Regions from separate parts of the Shewanella sp. ALD9 genome, predicted to be linked through region 1. Evidence: predicted binding sites of a transcription regulator. Region 1 holds the regulator's gene; each other region holds the start of a gene.
What was found. Region 1 encodes MetJ, which represses methionine synthesis genes. Its sites were predicted from a motif close to TAGACGTCTAGACGTCTA; they were not measured.

Region 1 (5,898 bases):
TTGCAAATATGCACCAAATCCGACTGCACAGCCGCAGCAGTCACCTCACGCCCAGCCCCTGGGCCGCGAATAATCAATGGATTACCTTGATAAAACGCACTGCGAATAACAAACACATTATCCCCTGGGGTTAAATTCGCATAAGGATGATTATTATCAACCCACTGCAAACCCACTTCAGCCTGTAACTTACCTTCGACTTTATCCAGCGAAGCCACATAACGTAGCACCTTGTTCTGTTCAGCTGCAGCGACATACTGCTGCAACAAATCATCGTCTAACTCACTGATGCGTGTTAAAAAATCTTCTAGTGACAACTCTGCTAAAGCTTGAGGCACTAATGAGTTAAGACTAATATCGTCTAGCTCTACCGCTAAACCTATCTCGCGAGCCAAGATTAACAACTTACGTTGCATATCGCGGCCAGATAAGTCATCACGAGGATCCGGTTCAGTAATGCCTAAACTGCGAGCATGCAGTACTAATTCTGAGAACGGCTTACTGCCATCATAATTTTCGAACAACCAACATAACGTGCCCGAGAAAATACCACCCACGGCTTCAATAGTGTCACCACTATTACGTAAGTCATTTAACGCATGTTGAATAGGTAAACCTGCGCCACAACTGGCGTTATAACGCCAAAATAAGCGGCGATTACTCAGCTGCTGCTTTAATTCACGATAAAATGGCAATGGCCCTGAGCCGGCTAATTTATTGGCACTTACCACATGAATACCACGGGCAAATAGCTCGGGATATTGTAAGGTTAAGGCAGCACTCGCACTGATATCTAAGGCGACAATTTCATCGCATGATAACTGCGCTAATTGATCAAACAGTTGATCATAATCCCATTCAATACCTTGCTGTTGATAATCTTGTTGCCATTGTTCAAGGTTAATTCCGTCGTTAGAAATTAACGCTTTTTTCGAACCGACTAAACCAACGAGCTCAACAGAGGCTTCGAGTTCATGATCTAATGCTGGACTGGCGCGTTTAAACAAATCAATCCACGCCTCACCAATGTTACCCACTCCCAGCAATAACACTCCAATACGCATTCTTGGTCCAGCACAACGACGATGTACTTTTTGGGTCAATAAACTCACTTGAGCTTGCGGGACTAAGGTGACCAAACTTAATGCATCTTGATAAATCGGTTTGGCATCACGGCTGAGTAGTCGGGCAAAACTGCGTCTAAAGTGATGAGCATCGGCACTGACTAATGCCACTAGGCCTAAGTCAGTTTGGGCACTCAACTCTTCAATCAAAAATTCGCTGCTGTATTGAGTGAGCAAAGCTTGCACTTGTTTTTGGCTTTCAAGCGTTAACGCCAACTCAAACTTATGTTGTGCTAGCGACCAATAAGCTAACGGCGTGATACCAGCTTTATCCAAAATGGCCAACAATGGTTCAATGTCTGCGTTCATTTTAAAACTAAACAACACCACTTCATTTAAGTTAGTCACGACTGGCGCACTCGCAGATGAACTCAGTGGCGCAATTAAGGTGAAGTCGGTGTGCGAAGCATAGCTTGAGCGTACCGCTAAACTCACTTTAGTATTAAACAGTGGCTGTAAGGTACGAGAATGCAGTACAGGAGAGCCCAGGCGCGCTAAGCGATCCGCTTCTGCGAGTGACATACTCTTGAGTAATTTAGCATCATTAATTTTATTCGGGTCGGCGTTAAATACCCCTTCAACGTCGGTCCAAATGGTCACACGCTCAATGTCAGCTAAGCTGGCAATTAAGGTGGCACTAAAATCAGAACCATTGCGACCCAGCAATAAGGTATCGCCGTGGCGGTTAGCGCATATAAAGCCGGTGATCACTAAACGCTCTTGCGGGTGCAAGGCTAATAAGGCCTGTACCTTGTCACGAGACTCAGCCACTAAAATATTGGGTACGGCGCCTTCATCGGCTACCAAAATAGAGCACGCATCGACATGAGTCGCAGCTACGCCCATTTCTCGTAACAAAGCGGCCATTAAGCGCGCCGACCAACGTTCACCAAAACTCACCACTTGGTTTAATTGGTAATCGTTACGTTGCTCTAAAGATAATAAGCTGACTAACTGAGATTTGTCGGTAGACAAACGTTCGCGTAAATCACGCGCTTGCTCGTTTGATAATAATTGTTCAATTAACGTCTGCTGGTAACTGATCAGAATTTGCAGCTCTTCTTGCCACAACTGACCGCTGTCACGCAGGCTCAATAATTTGTATAAGAAGTTAGTCGTTTTTCCGGCGGCGGATACCACAACTAAATCATCACTCTGACCATGCGTAAGTAGAATATGTGCAACACGGCGATAGCAATCTGCATCCGCTAAACTTGAACCACCAAACTTATGTAAATGACTTCGCGTCATTACTGACTCCTTAAACAACTACGACTTTTGTTGCGACTGCTAGACTTCTATTTTGAAACCAATAGTGTTGCAAGTGCATGTTTTGCTATTTTACCCAATTTGGTCGAAACCACAGCTAACTTAAACTCGAATTAAGCTGATTTTATCGCGGCAACAGCTGCTAGGCCTGCTTGAATATCGGCCAAGAGGTCATCTGCATCTTCAATACCGACAGATAGTCTCAATAAAGTCTCTTTAATACCAGCCTCTTGCCTTGCTTGTGGGTCCATTGCTCTATGGGTCATAGTGGCCGGAACGGCGACTAAACTTTCCACTCCGCCTAAACTTTCGGCAACACTAAACAACGACAGCGCCTTTAAAAATGCCACCACTTCCGCTTCGCCGCCGATTAACTCAAAACTTAACATAGCGCCAAAGCCTTGTTGTTGTTTTGCCGCAATTTCGTGACCTGGATGGTCTTTTAAACCCGGATAATACACCTTGGCCACCACATCACTGGCGCTGAGTAACTCAACAATCTTTTGTGCATTACGTTGATGCTCACGAATTCGTACCGCTAAAGTACGTAAGCCTCGGAGGGTTAAATAACTGTCAAATGCTGACCCCGTAAGCCCAAGAGTATTTGACCACCAATGTAACAACTCACCCACTTGAGGATCTTTAGCCACTACAGCCCCACCGACCACATCGCTATGACCATTGATGTATTTGGTGGTTGAGTGAATCACAATGTCTGCACCTAATAATAATGGCTGCTGTAATATTGGTGATAAAAAGGTGTTATCGACTGTCACTAGCGCGCCAACGTCATGGCAAGCGATACTAATGGCATTAATGTCTACCACCCGCAATAAAGGATTCGATGGCGTTTCTAACCACACCATTTTCGGTTTTTGAGCTATCGCTTTGCTCAGCGCTTGCGCATCAGTTTGATCAACAACCAATAACTTAAATTGGCCTTTTTTGGCCAAGTTAGTAAATAAGCGGTAACTGCCACCATAACAATCGTGCGGCACAACCAATAAATCCTCTGGGCCAAGTAAGCTAGTCACCAATGTAATCGCCGCCATGCCGGTACATGTCACCACGCCGGTAGCACCTTGCTCGAGTTTGGCGAGTGCGTCACCTAAAATACATCGAGTAGGATTACCCGAACGACTGTAATCAAACTCGCGCGGATTATTGTGGCCATCGAATGAATAATTGGTCGATAAATAAATCGGTGGCACGATAGCACCATGTTGTGTGTCTGTTTCAATACCTTGGCGAACGGCCAATGTGGCGTTTTGATGCTTAGTCATGGTAACTCCTAAAATTTCACAAACACACAAAGAGATGTCTAGACGTCCAAATTTACCTAAGAGATCCCCATCCGTCAACTTAAATAGACGTTTAGACGTCTAAACATCAAGAAATCTATTTGCAATCGGGATTAAATAGTAGCAATAATTTGACTAGAGATTGTAACGGTTTAAAATCTGCAGCGTATTTATCGTTAAGGGTAAGTTAATGACTGAGTGGAATGGCGAATATATCAGCCCATATGCCGAGCACGGCAAAAAAAATGAACAAGTAAAAAAAATTACGGTTTCTATCCCTTTAAAAGTATTAAAAGTACTGACGGATGAGCGGACGCGTCGCCAGATAAATAATCTGCGCCATGCAACTAACAGTGAACTGCTATGCGAAGCATTTTTGCATGCGTACACAGGTCAACCATTACCTTATGACGGTGATCTATCAAAAGATCAGCCTGATAGCATTCCAAGTGAAGCGAAAAAGTTAATGGATGATATGGGTATCGAGTGGGAAGAGCTCGAATAATTCACTGATTAGTCAATACCTCACAGACTTTGAAACGACCCTAATAAGAAGTCGTCATGTTTTTAAAGAGAACTTATGATGTCATTTATCGATCCAACGACCTTGATACTGGCATCGATTATCGTGTTTTTTGGCGCGCTAACCCAAAGCTTAATTGGCTTTGGGTTAGCCGTTGTTGCTAGCCCGCTGCTGTATATTGTTAATCCTCAATTAGTTCCTGTTCCTATTATTGTTATGGGCTTTGCCATTTCTGCAATGACCTTATTTAGAGAACGCGGTCATCTACAATTTAATGGTTTGCAATATGCCTTACTCGGGCGGATCCCTGGGGGGTTTTTAGGCGCTGGATTATTGCTGTTTGCCCCACAAGCCATACTAGGCTTAGTGATTGCAGGCATTGTGTTTATTGCTGTTATTCTTAGCATCTTTCGCTTTACCGCCCCTATTAATCGCCTCAGTTTATTTATCGCTGGGGTATTTTCAGGCATATTTGGCAATATCGCTGCTATCGGTGGTCCACCAATGGCCATTTTGCTTGCAGGCCAAGACCCAGGTCAGTTTAGAGCGGCATTATCTGCCTTTTTCGTGTTTAGCTCATTAATTGCCTTAGCTATTCTAACCATCGTCGGCTTAGTTGAAGTGAAGCATTTATGGCTATCACTGCTATTATTGCCTTCAGTCGTTGCTGGTTATCTTGTCTCAGGTAGATTAATTGGCCGCGTTGATAAAGATAAAACCCGCATAGTCACCTTAGTGTTATGTAGTATTAGTGCCACTGTGTTAGTGATTATGTCGACCAACACGTTAATGAGCTAATCAGCTATTCTGTACCTGTAAACAAAACCAGCCATCAATGGGCTTGTTCGCTAATAATGATTAAAATCTTCCCCTTCTATTTATCAAGCAGTCTATTTCTCACCTAAAAACGCCATCAATAAGTATCAAAAAAACCACTTTTATCTCCTCTAGCAAAATCCTCATCTTGGCGCAATAGATCCACATCACACTAGTTCATTAGATTTCTTTCAATTAACTTTTTTTCAATTAGATTTTTCTCATGGATATGATCTACTTCAAATTAACACTACTCACTTTTAGGTAACATTGTTTACAGCAAATAAATAATTAAATGCTGTTAATGCACAACCCTAATAAGCCCGACAGAGGACAAAATGATGAACACTTACATTAAAGTTGGTATCGCAGTTGCTATGGCATTATCACTTGGCACCCAAGTGATGGCCGCAGATGGTGGTAATCCTAAAAAAGGTAAGCACCTGTACAAAAAAGAATGTAAAGCCTGCCACAGCGCTAACAGTGAAGGTCCTGAATTAACCCCAATGACCAAAACCATGAGCCAATGGGATCGTTTCTTTACTCGTGATAAGCACAAAGCTAAACCTGCCGTTTTTGAAGCCTTATCAGAAAAAGACATAAAAGATATTCAACAGTTTTTATATGACCACGCCGCCGATTCAGACCAACCAGCTACTTGCGGCTAAATCATCAATGCTGAGTATCTTTTCGTTCTAAACGAAACATCAGCCAATAAACCAAACGAAAAAACTGTGAGGCTTAGCCTCAGGGATCCTGACACAAAAAATTTGCCAAATTGACCTTGTTATTTGGCAAATAAAGGGGAGAAAGACCATGAGAACTCTCATCTCAATATTAGTGGCTAACGCGCTCTTTATGAGCG
Region 2 (5,898 bases), 280 kb from region 1:
CGTGCGTACTCCATGAACATCATGAAAGTTGCGCCATAGTTAATAAAACCACCATGTAACGACGCGCCGTTCATAATACCGCTCATACCGAATTCACGTACACCGTAATAGATGTAGTTACCGGCAGGATCGTCTTGAATACCTTTTGAACCAGACCAAAGCGTTAAATTAGAACCGGCTAAGTCAGCGCTACCGCCAAGTAATTCAGGCAACATAGCACCAAAGAAACCAATTGAATTTTGAGACGCTTTACGACTCGCAATACCTTCGGCTTTATCTTGGCTTTCTTGGATAAAGGCTTGTGCTTTTGCTTCAAAATCTGCAGGTAAGTCACCTTTTAATACGCGACGTTCATATTCTGCAGCCAGTTCAGGGAACGCAACTTGGTAAGCAGCAAACTTGTCATTCCATAATGACTCGTTAGCAACACCTTTATGTTTAGCATCCCAACCAGCATAAACATCAGATGGGATTTCAAAAGGAGCGTGTGGCCAGTTTAAGAACTCACGAGCTGCTGCAATTTCAGCATCACCTAATGGTGCACCATGACAATCATGGCTACCCGACTTGTTAGGCGAACCAAAACCAATAATGGTTTTACAGCAAATCATCGATGGCTTATCTGTTACAGATTTAGCTTGTTCAATCGCGGCGCGGATAGCATCTGGATTATGACCATCTACATCGGCAATAACGTGCCAGCCATAGGCTTCAAAACGCTTAGGAGTGTCATCAGTGAACCAGCCTTCAACATGACCATCGATAGAAATACCGTTGTCATCCCAAAATGCGACTAACTTTCCAAGGCCTAATGTTCCGGCTAATGAACTGACTTCGTGAGAAATACCTTCCATTAAACAGCCATCACCTAAGAAACAGTAGGTGAAGTGATCGACGATGTCGTGGCCTGGACGGTTAAACTGAGCCGCCAAGGTTTTTTCCGCAATAGCCATACCAACAGCATTACTCAAACCAGCGCCTAAAGGACCGGTTGTAGTTTCAACACCAGGGGTATAACCATATTCAGGATGACCAGGCGTTTTTGAATGCAGCTGACGGAATTGCTTTAGCTCTTCAATAGGCAATTCATAGCCAGTTAAATGCAATAAAGAGTATATAAGCATAGAGCCATGACCGTTTGACAGAACAAAACGATCGCGATCGACCCAGTTAGGATTAGTTGGATTGTGCTTAAGAAAATCATTCCATAGCACTTCGGCGATATCTGCCATCCCCATTGGGGCACCTGGATGACCAGAGTTAGCTTTTTGAACCGCATCCATACTTAGGGCGCGAATAGCGTTAGCGAGTACTTTACGAGATGACATGCTCTCTCCTGCTTGTTTGTAAGGTCTAACGGGCAATTGTGAAGCCATATTTTCCCCTACAAGGCGATGTGACGCAAATTAAAATTTTTCGGGTTTCTTTTTAACCGTCAAATAAACGGTGATTTCATACAATGCCAATAAATAAACATCGTAAACACAGCATCAAATGGTCAGCATGACCATAACATGAGATAAATACAGAGTAATTATTTATTGCCACTTATAAATAAAAAGTATCGTGATTGGCAGAGCTATGGCTCTGATTAGGCAATATAATCTCTAATCTATCAAAAACATTGTCTATTTTTATGATTAATACACCGCGCAAGTCGATGAGCATTTAAATAAAGCAATATGAATCAAACACTTGATTTTTCACCAGTATAAACATATCTATGATTAACAAAAAAAATTATGCTCCATTGCACAATTCTCCAGTTAAATTCGTACAAAGGGGTGTTATCAAATTAGATTTCGACTAAAATAGACGTCTAGACGTATATTCAAATGCAACCAACGAGATTCTCCTATTATGGCAAAGCACTTGTTTACCTCTGAGTCTGTCTCAGAAGGTCATCCAGATAAAATCGCCGATCAGATTTCTGATGCGGTATTAGACGCAATACTTGAGCAAGATCCAAAGGCTCGTGTTGCGTGCGAAACGTATGTCAAAACCGGTATGGTATTAGTGGGCGGTGAAGTCACCACTTCTGCTTGGGTAGACATTGAAGAAATTACCCGTAAAACCGTACGCGAAATCGGTTACACCAATTCAGATATGGGTTTTGATGCTGATTCATGTGCGGTACTTAATGCCATAGGCAAACAGTCACCAGACATCAATCAAGGTGTTGATCGTTCAGACCCTGCAGAGCAAGGTGCTGGTGATCAGGGTTTAATGTTTGGTTATGCCAGCAATGAAACTGATGTATTAATGCCTGCACCGATTACTTACGCGCACAAATTAGTTAAGCGTCAGTCTGAAGTACGCAAAGACGGCACACTGCCTTGGTTACGCCCAGATGCTAAAAGCCAGGTAACGTTTGCTTATGATGATGGCAAAATCATCGGTATTGATGCGATTGTATTATCAACTCAACATCGTGAAGACGTGAGTCAAGCTGATTTAATTGAAGCGGTAATGGAAACTATCATCAAGCCGGTATTACCTGCTCAATGGTTAAACAAAAACACTAAATACTTTATCAACCCTACTGGTCGCTTTGTGATTGGTGGCCCTGTTGGTGATTGTGGTTTAACTGGTCGTAAAATTATTGTAGATACCTACGGCGGTATGGCTCGTCATGGTGGTGGTGCTTTCTCTGGTAAAGACCCATCAAAAGTAGACCGTAGTGCGGCTTATGCTGCACGTTACGTGGCTAAGAATATCGTTGCTGCTGGTCTAGCTGACCGTTGTGAGCTACAAGTGTCATATGCTATTGGTGTTGCAGAGCCAACGTCTATTAGTATTGAAACATTCGGTACAGGTAAAGTATCAGAAGAAGTATTGATTAAATTAATACGCCAACACTTCGAATTACGTCCATACGGCTTAACAGCAATGCTAGATTTGGCACGCCCAATCTATCAGCAAACTGCTGCTTATGGCCACTTTGGCCGTGATATCTTCCCTTGGGAAGCGACCGATAAAGCTGAAGCACTTCGTGCAGATGCAGGTTTATAATCAGCCAGCATAATTATCGTCTTAAGCTAGTGTCTGTATTAAGCTAACACGATAAAAAATAAAACCGCCAACTGGCGGTTTTATTTTATCTATCATTGGCAATGCAATGATTTGATCTAAACATTTAATCTCAACATTTAATCTCAACAATGGCTCAGATTATGTATCAACCCACTTGGCTAAACACAAAGATAACAGCAAACCACCAGCCATCAACGGCAACTAACCCCTGTGCGATAAACAGCCCTGTTACTAACATTCCAGCCATTAACTTGCCAGCCATTAAACAGTGGTCTGCAATCAAGTTATTCTATCGTCAACATATGCCTTATGCTCGATTAGCTCAGAAAGAGTCTGTGGCTGTCATTCATCATCTAAGCCCACCAGCTACTGATGAAGTTGATATAAGCCAGCAAAAAATAATCGCTGCGGTAAGAGTTAAATCTATTGGCCAATATCAATTAATCAATGGATTATTGGTTCACCCTGACTACCGTGGACAACAGCTTTCAACTCAGTTATTGAAATTTATCGCGCCCAAATTAACCGCTAAAAATTGCTTCTTGTTTGCTCATCCGTGGTTAATTGGCTTATATCAACAGCAGCACTTTATCGTTATAGATCAAAATGTCGTGATAGGTCAAAATGATTTATCAGCGATACCAGCAGACATCACTCAGTTGTATCGTCGCTATCACAGTGAACAACGACCACTAGTGTTGATGCAGCTCAATGATCCCGATAAATAATCTAGATTAATAATCTAACTCAATAAGCTCAATGAGCCAAACTCAGACAAAATCTAGATCGTATTAAAGCCTCTCAAGGCTATTGCACAACAATAAATTTAGCCCAAATAGACTTAAGCGTAATCAAACTAAGTCAGCATAAGTACAAGGTGATCGAACTCGTTAACAATGATCGAAATGTGAACTTTCAATACACATAAACGACACTTGTTGCATTGTCATTACGGGCACTACTTTGACACTGATAGACGCTAAGTTAATCCGCTCGACATCGGTAAATAGCGCAATCGCTGCTTGATAATTATTGGTTACGCCACAAAATAGCCACATGTCTTGCCAGCGCACAAAATACCCCGATTGCTGCAATTGCGGATCATCTGGATTTTGTAAATCGGCTTCGACACACTCATACAACTCTGTCGCATCAGTCAACACCGCGGCTATTAGCTTCATATTGTCAAATGCAGATAACCTTAAATCCAAATAGGGTGAAAAGAGTGCTTCAAAGTTAGTACTCATAATATTCCTCATAAATAACCACTTTATCAACACCCCTTAGTATAACGATCACGTAATATTAGCTGTGGCCAGTAAACAATAATCACGTTGTTCAAAACGAAATTGATCAATCTCTGTCATTGCGGCTTTTTGTTGATGTGCTGCCAACGAACGCGCATTGTCAGCGGCAACATACGTCACCATAAATGGAAAGGTATCTGCCACTTGTTTTTTTAATTCGGTAACCAGCGCCGAAAAAACTCCCTGGCCGCGTTTTGATTCTTGTATCCAAACGGGTCCATATTGGCACGTGTTAGTCGTCGATAAAGCTTGTCCATTTAAATCGGCAAACTTAAGTTTTTGAATAATATGTCGGTACAATGGTTGCGAGGAAAAAAATGACCATTTTGCCGCCATCACATATCCAATGATCACCCCTTGCTCTTCAGCTACGATAAACCAATGTTGATTTATCAACTGGCTCACCTCTGCTTTGGTAAATGAATGAGCATGAAGTTGGCTATTTGAACCTACCAACTCATCATCAACATGGGCTCGTTCTAACTGCACAATAGCAGCAACATCGGTTAATAACGCCTTACGGATAATAAATGACAATGATTATTCCTTTGACCCTGAATTGGGAGATTGTTTCTTAGCCCATTCTATCACTAGCGCAACGGGCAGCGGAGACATAATTAGTGTTCCCACGCCAATGAGTGAAGCAATGACCAACATCCCACTGACTTGTTGACCGATATCACTTTGCCAATATAAGCCGACACCCACCAACAACATGATTAAACCGACGAAATGTAACACTTTAACTAATTTGATCATTTGCGACTCTTTAATACGTTAAATAATGTTCATTAATCCAAAACATTACAATTATTTACGCTCTTATTCACACTCAAGTAGTAGAATAACGGCAATTTTTTGGTATATGGAAATCTCTCAACATGATAAAGCATATTCTCGGCGCCACTGTTATATTTTTAGGCCTTAGTGCTTGTCAAAGCCACACTCAAATTGTCTCAAATGAACAATTAATTGGTACTTGGCATGTAGAAGTCGTCCTCGACACTCCTACCATTAATAATAGCCCAGCAAATTTAGTTTTTGCTCCAAACGGTGAACTGACAGGTAATAATAGCTGTAATCAATTTTTTGGTCGTTACGCCCAACAAGGTCACTTGCTTCAACTTGCACCATCAGGTTCGACTATGAAAGCCTGTATCGATAGTTTAATCACCCAAGAAGCTGAACTGATGCAAGCGATTTCATTGGTAGAACAAGTTGATTTCTCTAAAGGAAAACTCAATCTATTGTCTATAAATGGTGATACGCTATTGGTACTGACAAAACAATCGTTACCCTTATCCTAAAGCCTATGGTTTAAATGAGTCGCCGGATTAGTTATTAGTGTCAGTTTAAAGTTCCATTAAAAAATGAATTTTTATTCAATAAATCTGATTCTTTCTTGACTTAATAAGTCAATCTATTCAAAATGTGCTAGATTTTTGAATAACAACTATAAGATGAATTATCACTATGCCAGCGACAAGAAATCAGGATGAGCTCGTACGCACTTTTAAAGCGATTCTCAAAGAAGAACGTTTTGGAAGCCAAAGCGAGA
Region 3 (5,898 bases), on a different contig from region 1:
AGGCCAACATGCTCATGGCATCAAGATTAAGATGAAAGCTGGCAGTGAGGGCGGTAAGCGATTCGCCTTCACTCGTTTGGGTGGTGAAATTTAGCTTACTGGTATCAATACCTGCTTGGGTTAGGGTGTTCGTTAATCGAGCTATCAGTTGCTCATCTGTTTCTGATTCGTTTGCGGCTGAGATATTTGCATTTGAAGAGGGTGAATCAAATACGGCAACGTAACTTAACTTACCCTGCATATTCAGCAAGGGTTGAGCGAGTGAGATATCGGCCAAAATTGCCGAACCAAGTCCCCACGAATCATCAATGGCAACGAGTTCAACAGCCGTGTCGTTCAGTATTATGCGGTCAGTGTTGTTGGTCACTTTATTCATGCGTTCGCGCTGGCTTGCCGACATTAGCACTTTGGGTTTGCCTGCCAGTAATTCTGCTAGCGGAATATGCGTCGCTGTTATCGATGAGCTAGCACCTGATTTTTGCTGTTGCATGTTGCTGGTCATAGCGGCAACTACATCACTACTATTAACCCGCCATAATCGGCCTTGTTCATCGGTTGCGATGCCTTCAATGCTGGCAATGGTATTGAATCCTGCATTGGCTAATGCAAAATAAACAGACTCATCAATACTGCTTTCTGTACGGTGGCTAATCGATAAGCGAGCTTGTTGGCTCATTAGTTCGGATACATTGCCATAGCTTTGTTTGGCGTTTTCGTTGGTGGCGTATACGCCAATCAGTAACGTTACCGCGAGCATGATGCCCAGTAAAATAGCACTGGCTTGCAGGGGGGCATGACGATAATGGCTGGCAAACAGGTGCAAGCATAACCTTAAGCGCTTAATTGAGAATAAGTATGATGAAGAGTTAGTTGTCATGGGCTTAACCTTGCAACGTCATGTCAGCAGGGTTAATCACAATCTGCTGATTTTCGACGTGCCAGCGATGCTGCATAAATGCGGCACATTGTTCGCTGTGAGTCACCATTAAAATACAACAGTTGGCTTGTTGAGCGAGTTCGGTAAGTAGTTGCATGACTTGTAATCCGGCGTGTTGATCAAGATTACCTGTCGGTTCGTCGGCTAATATGAGTTGTGGTTTGTGAGCTAATGCCCGCGCGATAGCCACTCGCTGTTGTTGCCCACCGGATAAGTTTTCAACGTTGCGGTCTAACAATGGCGTTAATCCTAGCTGGTGGCAAAGTTCATCACACCAAGGGCTCCATGCTAACTGATTTAGCGCCAGTGAAAATTGAATGTTGTCGCGCACATTTAATGGTGTGAGTAAGTTAAATTGTTGGAATATAACCCCGAGCGACTGACGTCGATATTGGCTCCATTGCTTATCTTGCCACTTTGTCACCGATCGCATGTTATCAGCCTGACGGATTAACATGTCACCGTTGTCTATGGTTTCAAAGCCACCAATGATATTCAGTAAGGTACTTTTACCGCTGCCGCTAGGCCCGGTTAATGCGATAGTTTGACCTTGCTGCAAAGTCAGGTTGACGTGATTAAGCACCGAATGAAATGACTCGCCATCGCGGAACCCTTTACTAATATTTTCTAAGGTGACGATAGTAGTCATAGTCGCTCCATAACGAATTAGCTTAATTGAAGTTCTGAATAAACAGAGTAATATTATCAATAATATACGTGATATAGATCATTAATGTTCAAAAAATAAAAAAGCGAGCCAATGGCTCGCTTAATGAAGATACAACATCAATTAATTAAGCATCTGCTAAAGAATATGGCAACTCGATAATAGTTAGCTGTGAGCTTTCATCTCCGGTAATACGAAGTTGAGCGTTGTTTTCGGTATCATTTGGCAACACCGCGGTAAGCAGTACCTTGTCACCATATTGGACGCATTCAATGATATTGCCACCACGACGGAAGCCGCCTTCAAGGGCAATTTCTAATTGAGTGTCAGTGCTGATGGTTTGCTTGGTAGTACCAGACAAAATATACAATGCACGTTTATTGCCACCGCGATATTTCATCCTGGCAATGGTTTCCTGGCCCATGTAACAGCCTTTGGTAAAGCTAATGCCATTAATGGCTTGCAGGTTGCACATTTGCGCAACGTACTGGCCGGAATGAGCGGCATCTATGTTTGGATAACCGGCTTTAATTTCCAATGCTTGCCATGCACTTGCAGCAAACAATGTTTGTCCCGATTGGCTGATAATGGTTTGTGCTGCTGCATTGTTAATAATGGCAATAAAACGTTCACCATCACGAATAATCACACCTTGCTCAACAAGATTAAGTGGTTGCGATACATCGCCAAAATGTTCAGTTGCAAAGGCTTGTGCTTTTGGGCCAGCAATACCCATTATTTGATAATCATTACTGACATCGGCGAGTTCGGCTTTACTGAATACAGCGTATTTTTGTAACTGAGGTAAATCCAAGCTTAAAGTACTTTTTGGCAGTAACATGAATAAGCTATCGCCGATTGAAAACCCACGGAAACTGGCGAGCATTTTACCTTTAGGGTCGCAATGAGCACCCCATTTCCACTCGTTTGTGCCAAGGGAGGTAATATCTGTGGTGACTTGGCCATGAATGAAACTGCGCCCTTGCTCACCAGTGATTTCGATTAACCCCATATGCGTCAAACTTGATAACATTAATTCAGGAGACGTGGCGATAAAATCCCAATCTGGTTGGTTTACTGAAATGGTCATAACTATCCCTAACGTGTGAATAAGACGGTATGGTTGGAGTGTAACGGATTAATAGAATGCTCAACAGGGGGCTATGGTTTTAAAGCCAATAAAAAAGCTACCTTGTGCACAAGGTAGCTTTTTTAGGAAGACAATTAACTCAAGTTAATTGCTTATAAAAGTCAGTTTAAAACAATACTCGCGCACGGATAGTGCCTTCAATAGATTTTAATTCAACTAATGCTTCTTCAGCTTGATCAGAATCGACTTCCATTACCACGTAACCAATTTCAGCAGTGGTTTGTAAGTACTGAGCAGCAATGTTAATGCCTTTTTCAGAAAACGCTTGGTTAATTTTAATCAATACACCAGGACGGTTTTGATGAATGTGCAATAAGCGTGAGGTACCGCTATGTTGCGCTAAAGACACTTCAGGGAAATTGACCGCAGACAGGGTAGAACCGTTATCTGAGTATTTCACCAGTTTGCCAGCCACTTCTACGCCGATATTTTCCTGTGCTTCAGCAGTACTACCACCAATATGCGGTGTGAGTAATACATTGTCTAAGCCACGCAGTGGAGAGATGAATTCATCATCATTCGACTTAGGTTCTACCGGGAATACGTCAATCGCAGCACCCGCAAGATGTTCTGACTTCAGGGCATCGGCTAAGTCTTCGATATCAACAACAGTTCCGCGAGAGGCATTGATAAAGAAACTGCCTTGACGCATTTGAGCAAATTCAGCTTTAGCGAACATGTCTTTAGTTTGCGGTGTTTCTGGTACATGCAGGCTAACAACGTCTGCTTGGGCCAATAACTTGTCCATAGAGTGAACTTGAGAGGCATTGCCTAACGGTAACTTATCTTCAATATCAAAGAAAATCACTCTCATGCCCAAGGTTTCAGCCAAAATACCCAGTTGAGTACCAATATGGCCATAACCAATCACACCTAAGGTTTTACCACGGACTTCAACACTGCCATTAGCACTCTTCAACCAACCGCCACGATGTGACATGGCATTGCGCTGTGGAATGCCACGCATCAGCATGATGATTTCACCAATCACCAATTCAGCAACACTGCGGGTGTTGGAGAAAGGGGCGTTGAAAACAGGAATACCCAGTTTCTCGGCCGTGGCTAAATCGACTTGGTTGGTGCCAATACAAAAACAACCAATCGCAACCAACTTTTCTGCACGGTGCAATACTTCCGCAGTAAGCTGGGTGCGGGAGCGTAATCCAACAAAGTGAGCATCTTTAATTGATGCAATCAAAGCCTCTTCGCCTAACGAGGCTTTATGGTATTCAATGTTGGTATAACCTGCACGTTCTAGTACATCGACCGCAGTTTGGTGGACGCCCTCCAACAGCAGGATTTTGATCTTATCCTTGTCAAGCGAGTGTTTCGCCATGATATGGGTACCCTCTTATCATTAAATGGTGCTTAAGCTAATGGTTATACTAATGCTTATACTAATAGTTATGATATAAATGCGGACTTCCGGCGCATTATCAAAGTAGCACTTTTTTAAGCGCTTGTAGAGGGCTAGATGGCTAAAGTTTATATTCTAATTTGAGAACAATATCTCATGGAGAGAATTAAGATGAAGAGTAAGGTTATATGGATAGGGATTTATCTATTAGTACTGTTGTGGTCAGTTAGCGCACCTAAAGATATGTTCACTTGGTGGTTAGAAGCGATACCTGCGTTAATCGCATTACCTATTTTATTTTTTAGTCGTAAAAGCTTTCCTCTGACTACGTTAGCTTATGCACTTATTTTAGTACATTGCTGTGTGTTATTTGTCGGTGCACGTTATACCTATGCTGAAGTGCCGTTATTTGACTGGCTAGCGCAAGTGATGGGCGGCGAGCGTAATAATTACGATAAAGTCGGCCATTTTGCTCAGGGTTTTATTCCGGTAATATTAGCTCGCGAAATATTTATTCGTAAACATGTCATGCAAATAGGTGCTTGGTGTCAGTTTTTAGCAGTATGTTTTGTGTTGGCGTTTTCAGCTTTTTACGAATTAGTTGAATGGTGGGTTGCCATTGCTACCGGTGAAAATGCCGAGGCATTTTTAGGCACTCAAGGATATGTTTGGGATACTCAATCTGACATGTTTCTAGCATTAATTGGTGGGGTATGTGGCTTACTGTTGTTATCGTCTCTTCATAATAAACAAATAGCGACCAAAATGGCGCTTAACCAGCCTCCGGTATGATAAGGCTCATTTAACTTATTTAGTTAGCTTATTTTGCCATAAAATGAGTAAATTTGGCTGCTAGCATTGATGAGAGATTGATGATGTTGAGCGAATTGAAAGTATGAGCTTATCAGTCTTGGGTTAGTGATAAAGTCTACGCAAAGTCAGTCAAATTTACTATTCATACTTTAGACTTACATAATAGTCATATCAACTAACAAATTTTTACTATGCTTGCTGTATAGGAAGGTTTTTTATTATAAGAATCGTGATTGATAATGACCGACTTAACCTAATAGCCACTTTTTTGGTGAGTCGATTTATCTCGTAACGCGATTAATGAATGAAGAAAGAACATGCTCTAATATAACGACAAAAAGTAAACTATCTGCTCAGCCTAGTTTTGAAGGCTAGTAAACGTATTTCATTTACGTATAGTATATAGCCTCAGGATGTGCTCAAGGTATGTTGAGCAATAATGTACTTTTCAGGGAGAAGAGTGATGAGTTCAAATATTGATGAGTTGGTGTTTTTGCACCAAATCGCAGCACCTTGCCATTTAGCTATTTTGGCAGAATCTATCGGGTTGAAAACTCGAATTGTAAAACATGCGGCTGAGCTTGAGTTAGAAAAAAAATCCAACAACTTTTATCTTGTTTCACAAAAAGGTGCGGCCTTAGACAGTAAGGGCATCCCGTTACTGGTATCGCGTTTAGTGGAGCATGTCCCTGTAGCATTGTACCAAGTTGAACGTGGATCACTTGATCAAGAGTCAGCATTACTCTTAGGCGTACGGGGTTTGTTATACAGTGATCAACGCATGGACTTAATGCTGACGGGTCTGCGTAAAATGGTTTCTGATGAATTGTGGTACGACCGTCCACTGATCAGTAAGATTTTTAGACGTTTAGTCCAGCAACTCGATACCAACGTTGAAATCCCTGCCGATACCGTGGCCATCCTCCAAAGATTAACCAGTCGAGAAAGAACCATTATTCAGCTTGTTTCTAGCG
Region 4 (5,898 bases), on a different contig from region 1:
GCTTTTAGGGCATAAATCAATGTAACTAGCAAACGCGCTCCAGAACAACCAATTGGGTGTCCCATTGCACATGCGCCGCCATTAACGTTGACCTTGCTGGCATCTAAGTTCAACTCAGAAATCGCTAACATAGTGACCATGGCAAACGCTTCGTTGATTTCGTATAAATCGACGTCATCTTTGTTCCACTGCACTTTATCGAACAGTTTTTGCATCGCGCCAACAGGTGCGGTGGTGAACATTGACGGTTCTTGTGAATGAGTGGTGTGGCCTTTAATGGTCGCTAATACGCTTAAGCCCAATTGCTGGGCTTTTTCGCGTGTCATTAACATTAACGCTGCTGCGCCGTCTGATATTGAACTTGAGTTGGCAGCTGTAATTGTGCCGTCTTTGGTAAATGCAGGACGTAATGTCGGGATTTTTTCAGGGCGGGCGTTACCAGGCTGCTCGTCTATCTCAACCGTCACGTCGCCACGACGCGTGCTCATCGTAACTGGCACGACTTCGTCTTTAAATGCGCCAGAGTTAATCGCTGCATTGGCTTTTTCCAGCGAACTTAATGCAAAAGCATCCATTTGCTCACGAGTTAAGCCAAAGTCATCTGCGGTTTTTTGGGCAAATGTGCCCATTGCACCACCGGTATAAGCGTCTTCAAGGCCGTCTAAAAACATGTGGTCCATTACTTTGCCGTGGCCCATGCGCATACCGCTGCGCGCTTTGTCGAGTAAATATGGTGCTTGGCTCATGCTTTCCATGCCACCCGCAACCACAACTTGACTGCTACCCGCTTTAATTAAATCGTGCGCTAACATGACGGTTTTCATGCCTGAACCACAAACTTTATTGACTGTTGTTGCACCAACACTTAACGGTAAACCTGCACCTAGAGTCGCTTGGCGAGCAGGCGCTTGGCCCAGACCGGCTGGCAATACACAACCCATCAATACTTCGTCAACAGCATTAACGCTGATCCCCGTTTGGGCGATAAGACCTTTGATAGCGGTTGCTGCTAATACTGGAGAAGCTACCTCAGACAATGCCCCTTGAAACCCACCCATTGGTGTACGTTTCGCGGCAACAATAACGATATCTTGACCTGTTTGCTCTGTACTCATGACCACTCCAATTTACTGCGCTTAAAAAATAACATCAACAATATGCATATCACTTTGACGTTGACGCGAACGTAAAGCAAGTAAAAAATGGTCTAAATGTTGATGTTAATTGATTGGAATTGTCAGTGAAGATTTACACTTGAAGAATGTCACATTTAAATTTGATGTAAGATGTTGTTTTTTATAAGACATATCAATATCTATTTATCAGTAACATGATTACTGTTGAGTGATTTATTGAGCGTAAAACTTTAGTCTAAGCACAAAATAGCCGTAGTGACCAAACAACTGCATCGGCACTTAGGCAGGGTTAATGATCGACAACCACGACTTGATTGCGACCGTTGTCTTTTGCTTGATATAAGCCTAAATCGGCTTGCTTAATAATGTCGACAAGCTCATGAGTTTGCGGGGTTAACATCGCAACAGCCACACTGATGGTGAAATTCATTTTAACCTCGTTAAACACAAACTGGTTTGACTCGATACTGGTTCGCAATCGCTCGGCTATGTCAACGGCTTGTGCTTGCTCTGTATCGGGTAAAATAATTAAAAACTCTTCGCCACCTATGCGGCCTAATATATCGTTTTTCTTGAGCCAATTACGTGCACGTCTACCACACGCTTTTATGGCTAAATCACCAACGTCATGGCCATAATGATCATTAATGACTTTAAAGTTATCTATATCGAACATAATAACGGCGAGTGGTCGATGATGTTTTTTAGCCTGATTAAAGCGCTTTTTGCCCTGCTCAAAAGTATGACGTCGATTAGCAATGCCAGTCAGATAATCCGTTTGAGAGCGACGTTTAAATTGTCGGCGAGATTGCCACAAGAAAATGACCAGCACTAATAACACCAAAGCAATTAGCACCGCGATTGCCATTGATAAGTTAGTGATTTTTTGAGTATCGATTTCGGCTTCCAAATTCAGCTTATTGATGGCCAATTGCTTTTCGAGCAGGCGGTTATTAAACTCAGCCACGGTAAGATTATGGTCTAATGATGAATTAACCACATCGTTATTTATGATGTTAGCAAAGTGCTTTTTTTGTAAATCGATGGTATCCAAAAGCTTATTCATGCCCAGATTACTCGACCCATTGGCGTAATCAATAATGGCCGCAATCATCAATTTCAGTTCATTGGAATGGCCGTCATAAGTCGCCGAACCAGAAAATATTTCAGCATACTTAAAAGCTTTATCTGGTTGTTGTTGGCGAAAATAACTCAATGCCAACCATGCATGCGTAGCGTCGACAAAGTATTTTTCTTGGGTTGTATCTTGCACTTCAAGTGCGCGCAAAAAATGATCTATACCTTCTTGAAATAAACCTTGAGCCCAACAGCTAATACCCGTATTAAATTGATAGAAAAAATCAAAATCAGCAAACTCTGGCGATTGCTCTACCAGTTGCTGCATTTGGGCTAAATGAGCTTTATTTTCCCCCCACAAGGCCAATTTAATCGATTCGCCCACCATGTTATGTAACATATTAAACATGTCTTGCTTATCTTGGGCTTGCTCCCAAAAGTCATAGGCTTTGTTAAAGTATTCGTAGGCTTTACGGTTTAAACCATTGTCACGATAGATAGCAGCCGTGGCATTGAATATCATCGCTTGACGACTCAGTCCTAATTGATGCTGTTGTGCTAACGCTAAAGCTTCATTTAACCTTTTGAGACCTTCGCCAAAATCACTTGGTTTATTATGGCAATACGCACTTTGCGCTAACACTTCGGCCAAGATATCTACTTGTCCAAGTTGACGAGCTAATGTAACCGCCACTTCACGATCTGGGCAATAAATTTGGGTGTCGTTAGTTTGAAGGTAAAGTATGAATGAACGCTCGAGATAGCTTTTGACCAATTCTTTGCTAAGAGGATGTGGTGTAAGTAATTTAATGGCATGGCTATAGCTGTTAATTGCAGCAACAAGATCACTGTTAACTTCTTGCTCTATTGCCAGTAAATGCAATAACTGGCCTTGCTGTTCAATCGGCCATTGAGCACTTTGTGGTCGCTGTTGTTGTAAAAAGTCAATGCGTTGTTGTGGTGAGCTTAATGTGACTAACTGTTGTTTGATCTCAGTAATTTCTGTGCTTTCAGTATTATCGCTAACGGTATTGTTGCTAACGGTATTGTCGCTAACATTGGCGCCATTCATAATAGTGCCATTAGCGTCACTAAAAATGTCACCGGCCCCCCAAGTAGTTAGCGGCCAGCTTACTGCACACACCAATAATATCATCAACTTGGTTCTAACCATTTAAACTCGACCTTACAATAAAAACATCTAAGTTTAACAATAGCTTTTATCGAAACGAAGTCAACGTTAAAACGCCGGTATAACTATATTCAAGTTTACTTTTTACTTTCCCATGGTGTTTTCGCATTCATGTCAGACAAGTCATATGGCGTTAACTGGTAAACATAATAATTAAGCCAATTACTGACTAACAAGCTGCCATGACTATGCCAACGAACAATAGTATCTTGTGTTGGGTCATCTTGTCGGTAATAGTTTTGCGGAATATCTGGCTTGAGGCCTTCGCCAACATCGCGCACATATTCTTCATTCAAGGTGTCTTTTTGATACTCAGGGTGACCCATAACAAACACATTATGATTATCACGACTGAGCACAATATACGCGCCAGCCTCGTCTGATTCAGCCAACACTTCTAAATCTGGATGTTGACGAATTTGTTCAATATCCATTTCAGCAAATCGTGAGTGCGGTGCAAAAAACTCATCATCAAAACCGCGCAATAGTGGATGTGGGTCGCTGGTTCTTCGATGATTAAATACACCTGAACGTTTATTCGCTAATAACTGACGATGTAAATCATAAAGATGATACAAACCAGCATGAGCTGCCCAACACAAAAACAGTACTGAAGTGACATGTTGTTGTGACCAGTCAATAATTTCGCGAATGTGGTCCCAATACACCACATCTTTAAAATCAATTTTTCCTAACGGTGCACCTGTAATAATCAAACCATCGTAATTGTTATTTCTAATGTCTTCAAAATCACGATAAAAAGTATTCATGTGATCCACTGATGTATGCTTAGATTCCTTATCATGAATGCGTAATAAATCGACCCCAACTTGCAAGGGCGTATTGCCCAGTAATCGCAACAACTGGGTTTCAGTTTCGATTTTATTAGGCATTAGATTCAAGATTAATACCCGCATTGGACGAATGTCCTGATTAGCAGCTCGGGTTTCAGACATCACAAAGATATTTTCTGACTCTAAAATACCTGCTGCAGGCAGGTTATCTGGAATTCGAACCGGCATACGTCTCACCTTTAGATTAATTAAACACATGTACTTGATTAACCAGCGCTCGATTAACCAACCAGCCTTTTCACAATAACGTTAATGTCTGTTATGTCACAGTTTCAACATTCAGTTTAGCGCTAAAAACAGCGGTCATCATCGATTGTCAAATGTCGTTTGCAAACATAACTAACCTACTCACCCAGTCTAAACCGCGACAGAATGGCTTATTGCTAACGTTAATAGCGGTCAATCTGTTAGATAACCATCATACACTTGGATGGCTAGAAGTCTACACGTCTCAAGTTGAATTTTTTTCTTACTTGTTATCAACTGATGTTATTTCTATTATGAGTCATTATTTTTGATGAGATGAATCATGTCTACAGCGACAGCGATGATTATTGGCGCCAGCTCTCAACTGAGCCAAGCCTTAGCCAGACAGTTATCTGCACAGCAAGTTTCGCTGGTGCTTTTTGTTAACGACCCTGAATCACTTAACGAGTTTAGTCAAAGTCTGCCTGGCGATGTCAGCGTATATCCGTTAGTAATTAATCAACCTGACACACTAATAGCACAGCTGAATGCCGCTTGGAGCAAACATAATGGCGCCCATTTGGTGATTGTTAATACCGGTGTTAATGACTACGATTCTACCCTGCCTTGGGCAATTGATAAGCACACTATCGATATTAACGTAATGGGCTTTGCTGCGGCAAATAACTGTATTTTTAAATTAATGTGCGAGCAAGGTTACGGCCAACTAGCCGCCATTAACTCAATAGCCGGTCAACGTGGAGGGCCTAATGTGGCTTATCATGCCTCCAAAGCCTTTGCTGAAAATTACCTGCAAGGCTTGAGTATGCATGCACAACGATTAAAGCTGCCTATTACCATTAGTGATATTCAATTAGGGTTATTTGATAAAGCCGTTCATTTGAATACACAATTGCTGTTGTCGCCTCTCGATAAAGTGGCTACACAAATCATCTCAGCCTTGCAAAAAGGTAAACGCCGAGTGTATGTCACTAAACGCTGGCGCATTGTCGCGTGGATAAATCGTTTATTACCAGAGTACATTTACAATACTCGCCATTGGAAACCGCGTAAAAAGTCTCCATAAGTGCCATCAACAAAAACAGGAACCCGTAGGTTCCTGTTTCATATGTTCGTTTTTCACTAACGTATTCTACCCTAGCTTAATAAGTATAACCGACGCTGATCATGTAAACCCAAGGATCAATGTCTGTATCAACCACAACATGATCTGCCCCCATATCAAAGCTCACATCCGTTGCAATTTGAGCATACCAAACAGACGCATTAACCAACCATTTCTTGTCAATTTGATAATCAAGCCCAACTTGAGCCGCCACGCCCCAAGAGTTCGATAGGCTCAAATTATCTAAGCCAAGATCTTTCGCCTCTTGAGTAAATTCACTGTCATAAAAGTTGGTAAAGTTAATCCCTAAACCAATATAGGGACGTA

Region 2: the regulator MetJ is predicted to act here: its motif matches at 1,813-1,830, upstream of metK (methionine adenosyltransferase).
Region 3: the regulator MetJ is predicted to act here: its motif matches at 4,218-4,235, upstream of serA (phosphoglycerate dehydrogenase).
Region 4: the regulator MetJ is predicted to act here: its motif matches at 4,687-4,704, upstream of metA (homoserine O-succinyltransferase).

What each region holds. Positions count from the first base shown of each region.
Region 1 is NZ_PJCD01000001.1:433,059-438,956, reverse strand. Features, by position in the region: gene CXF88_RS02040 (bifunctional aspartate kinase/homoserine dehydrogenase II) at 1-2,375, opposite strand, end outside; gene metB (cystathionine gamma-synthase) at 2,507-3,676, opposite strand; gene metJ (met regulon transcriptional regulator MetJ) at 3,885-4,199, shown strand; gene CXF88_RS02025 (sulfite exporter TauE/SafE family protein) at 4,275-5,015, shown strand; gene CXF88_RS02020 (cytochrome c) at 5,372-5,701, shown strand; gene CXF88_RS02015 (DUF3373 domain-containing protein) at 5,850-5,898, shown strand, end outside.
Region 2 is NZ_PJCD01000001.1:711,111-717,008, reverse strand. Features, by position in the region: gene tkt (transketolase) at 1-1,328, opposite strand, end outside; gene metK (methionine adenosyltransferase) at 1,861-3,012, shown strand; gene CXF88_RS03325 (GNAT family N-acetyltransferase) at 3,174-3,761, shown strand; gene CXF88_RS03320 (hypothetical protein) at 3,924-4,280, opposite strand; gene CXF88_RS03315 (GNAT family N-acetyltransferase) at 4,329-4,877, opposite strand; gene CXF88_RS03310 (hypothetical protein) at 4,881-5,099, opposite strand; gene CXF88_RS03305 (META domain-containing protein) at 5,222-5,647, shown strand; gene argR (transcriptional regulator ArgR) at 5,814-5,898, shown strand, end outside.
Region 3 is NZ_PJCD01000002.1:818,090-823,987, reverse strand. Features, by position in the region: gene CXF88_RS07015 (ABC transporter permease) at 1-877, opposite strand, end outside; gene CXF88_RS07010 (ABC transporter ATP-binding protein) at 882-1,586, opposite strand; gene ygfZ (tRNA-modifying protein YgfZ) at 1,732-2,694, opposite strand; gene serA (phosphoglycerate dehydrogenase) at 2,861-4,090, opposite strand; gene CXF88_RS06995 (DUF2238 domain-containing protein) at 4,283-4,903, shown strand; gene CXF88_RS06990 (response regulator transcription factor) at 5,388-5,898, shown strand, end outside.
Region 4 is NZ_PJCD01000003.1:513,528-519,425, reverse strand. Features, by position in the region: gene CXF88_RS09890 (acetyl-CoA C-acyltransferase) at 1-1,115, opposite strand, end outside; gene CXF88_RS09885 (GGDEF domain-containing protein) at 1,426-3,387, opposite strand; gene metA (homoserine O-succinyltransferase) at 3,483-4,427, opposite strand; gene CXF88_RS09875 (SDR family NAD(P)-dependent oxidoreductase) at 4,789-5,532, shown strand; gene ompW (outer membrane protein OmpW) at 5,609-5,898, opposite strand, start outside.